Linked DNA regions of Spartinivicinus poritis. The protein of the gene in region 2 interacts with the protein of the main gene of each other region in a pairwise test. Links are inferred from orthologs where the notes say so. Each region holds a gene or a part of one and is shown on either strand. Other genes may lie near its edges.

Region 1 (3,150 bases), on a different replicon or contig from region 2:
GCTACTGTAAGACTTGCGATAGCAACCTTAATTTTAAAAAATATGCTATTGGGAAAGGATGCCTTTTTAGCTCTTGAGGTCCATGGAAGGGCCTTCAAGAGCGGCGGAAAAATATCCTGCTGCTTGGTACTGTCTGGAGTCTTATGATGTATGTTGAACTGGTTTTATTCAACATTGGCTGAAACGCTGAGAAAACCCCTAAATATTATTCACGAAGTGTATAAATAGGCTGTAGTAGCTGCTCAGCCAGCGCTTTAGCCTCCTGCCGATTAGCGACATTTAATTTCTGATAAAGGCTGCGAATATGGGTTTTGATTGTACTGTGGGCAACATCCAGTTTATCAGCTATTTGCTCATTTCCTAAGCCTGTATAAATCAGGTTAAGTACTTGCCATTCCCGTTTAGTAAGTGGGGTGGTTTTTAATAATTCCGGTACATTAGGTTGCGATAAAATATCGTCAATTACTGCTTCATCAATGGTGAGTTTGTTCTGTTGACTGAGATTAGGCTGTTGTCGAGATAACTCAATTAACCGTTCTGCTCGCTGTTGAGAAAGGGGCTTAAGTGGTTGTTCTTTGATTAATGCTTTTAGCATGATAACCAGCAGTTTACCTAACCGTAAAAAACTGCCAATAAAGCCTGTGGTGTTGGCTAACTGAAGGGCTTGATAAAGGTGGTTTAATGCTTGTTCTCGCTGTTCTTGAAGCCAATAAGCATGAGCGAGGCAAATATGGTTACGATTTTGGTCAGTAACGAGTTGATAACGAATGGCTTGCTGTTGTAAATCATTAAGTAAATCAATAGCTGTTGTATAGTTGTTTAAATAAATATCAGCTCTTGCGATGTTCCTGGCCTGACATTGTACAAAGTGGTTTGTAGCAGATGACACTTCATGGGTTTGTTGTTGCCACTGATAAATAAGATCCTGTTGATCGGTTGCATGCCAATAAGTAAGCAGGGTCGCTTCAGCATTTGCTTGCCAGTCGCGGTGGTAAGTTTCTTTATCCAACAACTGCTGTACAGTGGCTAGATAATCAGTACACAACGATCGGTCACCTTGGGCTAATGCGACTTTAGCAAGCAACACATAACATTGCATAGACCACTTTTTATCTTGCTGAGTTAAACGATTAATGCCTTCCAAAGCACTTTTTTCGGCGGCAGCCAAATTATGCCATTCCCATAAAACCTGAGCACGGGCCCGATGAATAAACTCCATGGTTGGCAGGTGAGCTACTTGGTGTTCATTGGCGTATTGAATGGCTTTGTCCTGAATACGATAGGCTTTTTGCAGATAGCCTTGGGCGACGCTAATTTCTGATTGTTGGCATAAAGTCCAAAGGACGATTTGACTGGCTTGACGTTGTTGAGCCAGCTCTTCAACTGTTTCCATTAATTGTTGGGCTTTGGTGAGTTTGCCTTGACAGAATTGTGCTTCGCCCAGGGCTGATAGTGCGGCAATTCTAGCTCTATGACGCTCTTCTGGTAACAGCGCTAATGCTTTAGCGGCAAGCTGATGCGCTTGCTCTGGATGGTCTTGGTTCATTGCCACTTGAGCCTGCACGGTGGCAAATTCGCCTTCAACAATTTGCCACTGATTGGCTTCTAACTGCTGGGGAAGTATTACTTCCGCCCGCTTTAAAAGAAGCGCTACTTCTGCGTACTGATATTGCCCCTGCGCAATCCAGGCTGCTAACATGGTTAGCCTAGCACTGCTAGCGATTACGTTATCAGCCAAATTAGCAAGTGCTTGCTGGAGCAGTTGAAGTTGGCCCTGCTGATAGAAAGACCAGCCATGTTGTTCTAAAAGCTTGGCAACTGTCTCAAGATGATTAGCTTGTTGGGCATGTTTAAGTGCTTCTTCTGGGTATCCTGCTTGGCTCCATGCTTCACAGGCTTTTAAATGGAGTGAATTAAGTTGCTGTGGCTTTTCTTTAGTGAGTTGATGGCACAGAAAGTTGGCAAATAGAGGGTGATAACGGTACCACTGGCGTAAATTATCTTGGGGAATTAAAAAAAGCCCCCGCTTTTCTATTTGTTCCAATAAAGCCTGTGCTTGGGGAAAGCCTGTCAAGGCACTGGCAATTTGCTGGTTAAAGCGCTCAAGGATAGCGGTTTGCAGTAAAAACTCTTTAAGTTCAGAAGAAACTTGCGCTAAGACTTCTTCGGCTAAATAGTCCAGAATAACGGCATGGCCCTGAGCGAGTGCATTGGCCAAGTCAGAAAAACCTTTGGCATTATCTGCAGAAAGCGTCATTAGTTGTAGAGCCGGTGGCCAGCCTTCCACATGTTGTAATAAATCACTCACCTGAGTTGATGTGATCTTAAAGGGCAAATATTGCTCAAAAAACTGTTGGGTATCATTCAGTGAAAAAGCGAGTTGGCCAGCCGTTAATTCTAATAATTGGCCTTTTAATTTTAAATTGCTAATACCCAGTGGGGGTATGCTGCGGCTAGTAATAATTATTTGCCATTGACTGGGTAAATGTTTAATTAGAAAGCTGATCCCCTGATGAATTTTCTCATTATTAATTAGGTGGTAGTCATCTAAAACCAGGGTTAATGGTGAAATGTTTTGTTGGGATAACTCACTAAATAATTGAGAAAACAGTAGCTCTAAATTATTAATTTGTCCGCGCATGGCGCTAGCTAGTGTATGGGTACTACAGTCTATAGCCTGCTTTAAGCTTGCTAACAGATAGGCTGCAAAACGGGTAGGTTCGTTATCAGCCGTATCAAGCGAGTACCAAGCAACAGGAGCGGGGGATTCAGCTAACCAAGGTGGTTTTTCCATACCCAGCAGGTGCATGGACTAACACTAATTTAGCCGTGTGATGACTTGCCAGTAACTGGTTAAGTGACGATCTAACCAATATTTTACTGGCGATTTCTGGTACTGATATTTTTGAGGGCAATAAAATAAATGGGTCGTTGCCTTCGTATGTCATAGTAATACTCGAAACTACAATACTCTATCAATGAGTATTTATTGGCCACTTATATATAAGGGTACCTCTATAAGTGTTTTTTTTTAGAGGTTCCCCATTATTTATTCTTATCTATACCCTTCTCAAATGATTTTTAGGGTTTGTTGTCGTCGCTCTTCACCCAATCATTTATAAATACATAAACTCAAGGGCTTCATCGCTC
Region 2 (2,942 bases):
ACAACTGACTTAATTATAAACAATCACCAACTACTACAAACCTAAACCGTTCAGTCGGCACAAATTGACCGGATTCTATATGAACCTACCTGCTTGGTCTAGCAAAAAATCAATTTAATGCCAGCACATCCTGCATATCATAAAAGCCAGCTGGTTGCTGCTTAAGCCATTTCGCGGCTCTTAGCGCCCCTTTCGCAAAGGTTTGGCGACTACTGGCTTTATGGGTAATCTCCAGGCGCTCCCCTTCAGTTGCAAACATAACCGTGTGCTCACCCACAATATCACCTGCACGTACAGTGGCAAAGCCTATGGTTTGAGGGTCACGTTCACCTGTGATACCTTCACGGCCATACACCGCACATTTGGATAAGTCCCGACCAAGGGCATCTGCAACGGCTTCACCCATTCGCAAGGCTGTACCAGAAGGCGCATCCACTTTATGGCGATGATGGGCTTCCACAATTTCAATATCAGCCTCATCACCCATGACTTGAGCCACCAGTTGCAACAACTTCAAGCTCAAATTCACTCCGACACTGGTATTGGGTGCTAATACCACTGGAATAGCCTTTCCTGCCTGCTGAATTTGCTGCTTTTCTTCTTCAGAAAAGCCAGTGGTGCCTATAACCACTGGTTTATTATGGGCCTTACAAACTTCCAGATTAGCTAAGGTAAAATCAGGGCGAGTGAAGTCGACTACCACATCAACCTGACTGATCTGCTCTACAAGATTATCAACTACAGTCAGGCCAACTTTGCCAACGCCCGCTAACTCACCGACATCAACACCAATCAAGCTACTACCAGCTCTTTGTACAGCCAGGGTAAGTTCAACTTGCTGGTCGTTCTGGCAAGCTTCTACCAGTGCTTTACCCATTCGACCAGATACACCTACCACCCCTATTCGGGTCATGCTCACTCCCCCTAAACCTTCATGTCACCAAAGAAGTTTTTGACATTTTCAAACCACGAAGTCTTTTTTGGCGACTGACGATGATGGCCTTCCGCTTCAAAGGAGTCTTGCAGTTCTTTTAACAACTCTTTTTGCTTGGTTGTAAGATTTACTGGTGTTTCTACCACAACTCGACACAGTAAGTCGCCTTGAGAACCACCACGAACAGGTGTTACCCCTTTATTTCTTAATCTGAACAGTTTGCCGGTTTGGGTTTCGGGTGGCACTTTCAGTTTGACTCGACCATCCAAGGTAGGCACTTCTAGCTCTCCACCCAAGGCTGCATCGATGATGCTAATCGGCACCTCACAGTAAAGATGCTTGCCATCTCGATGAAAGATAGGGTGATCCTTAACATAAACCTGCACATACAAGTCACCAGGAGGGCCTCCATTAAACCCAGCTTCCCCTTCACCGGCTAAACGAATTCTGTCACCACTATCAACACCTGCCGGCACTTTAACCGATAGCGTTTTATATTCTTCCGTTCTTCCAGAGCCGTGACAAGAGTGACATGGATCCTTAATCACTTTGCCACTACCATGACAGGCAGGACAGGTTTGCTGTACAGAGAAAAAGCCCTGTTGCATTCTGACCTGGCCAACACCACCACATGTTGTACAGGTTTCAGGCTTAGAGCCTTTTTTCGCACCTGATCCATCACAGGTGCCACACTCCACCTGAGTGGGAATGCGAATTTTTTTGCTTACACCTTTAACCGCTTCTTCTAGATCTAGCTCCAAGGAGTAACGTAAATCAGCGCCACGCTGAACACTACTTTGGCTACGACCACCACCGCCTCCACCAAAAATATCCCCAAAGACATCACCAAAAATATCACTGAAGCTACCAGCGCCTCCTGCACCAAAGCCTCCAAATCCTCCGGCACCTTGACTAGGATCAACCCCTGCATGGCCATACTGATCATATGCAGCCCGTTTTTGAGAATCAGATAAGATTTCAAAGGCTTCATTGACCTCTTTAAACTTATTTTCAGCATCCTTATCGTCAGGGTTACGATCGGGATGGTACTTCATCGCCATCCGGCGATAAGCTTTTTTTAGATCTCGCTCTGAGGCATCTTTGGCGACCCCGAGCACTTCATAGTAATCACGCTTGGCCATAAACAATAACCTGCCAGTTAGTTCACTGGTTAATAATAATGCAGTGCAGTCTCCTTATCACAGAAACAACAACGCGGGAGATCCCTCCCGCGTTGGTCAGACTGCTATAGATAACACGTTTGCCAAAGGCAACTACTTATTGTCATCTTTAACTTCTTCAAACTCTGCATCAACAGCATCTTCAGCTTTTTTATCCCCGGCAGCCTCATTTTGCGGCTGCTGCGCCTGACCTTCAGCTGATTGCTCAGCATACAGCTTTTGTGCCAGGTTAGCAGAAGCATCTGTTAGTGCTTTTGTTTTTGCTTCAATCGCTTCTTTATCATCGCCTTTCACGACTTCTTCAAGCTCGCTAATGGCTTTTTCAATATTTTCTTTTTCGTCCGCAGCGACTTTATCTTTTGCTTCTTCTAAAGTCTTACGAGTTGCATGAATCATGGAGTCAGCTGTGTTACGCACACCAATCAGCTCTTCGAACTTGCGATCTTCCTCAGCATGCGCTTCGGCATCACTCACCATCTTATCAATTTCATCATCTGACAAACCGCTAGATGCTTTAATAACGATAGATTGCTCTTTGTTTGTTGCCTTATCTTTTGCAGACACATGTAAAATGCCGTTTGCATCAATATCAAAGCTGACCTCAACCTGTGGCACACCACGTGGAGCAGGTGGAATATCACTTAAATCAAAGCGACCAAGTGACTTGTTTTCTTGCGCACGCTTCCGTTCACCCTGGCAAACATGAATAGTTACGGCAGTCTGGTTGTCTTCTGCTGTTGAGAATACTTGCGACTTCTTGGTTGGAATAGTTGAGTTTTTATCAATAAGCGGGGTCATCACTCCACCCATTGTCTCAATACCTAAAG

The links.
Region 1: the proteins of dnaJ (region 2) and malT interact in binary tests that used the Escherichia coli proteins (3 or more experiments, as listed by UniProt). The link is inferred for Spartinivicinus poritis from one-to-one orthologs.

Annotation. Positions count from the first base shown.
Region 1 is NZ_JAPMOU010000074.1:1,824-4,973, forward strand. It holds malT (HTH-type transcriptional regulator MalT), read right to left. Parts: upstream 2,795-3,150; coding sequence 206-2,794; downstream 1-205. Other genes in the region: ORQ98_RS26980 (hypothetical protein), read right to left, coding at 2,769-2,948. UniProt on the Escherichia coli protein: Positively regulates the transcription of the maltose regulon whose gene products are responsible for uptake and catabolism of malto-oligosaccharides.
Region 2 is NZ_JAPMOU010000018.1:98,667-101,608, forward strand. It holds dnaJ (molecular chaperone DnaJ), read right to left. Parts: upstream 2,077-2,942; coding sequence 925-2,076; downstream 1-924. Other genes in the region: dapB (4-hydroxy-tetrahydrodipicolinate reductase), read right to left, coding at 110-913; dnaK (molecular chaperone DnaK), read right to left, coding at 2,209-2,942.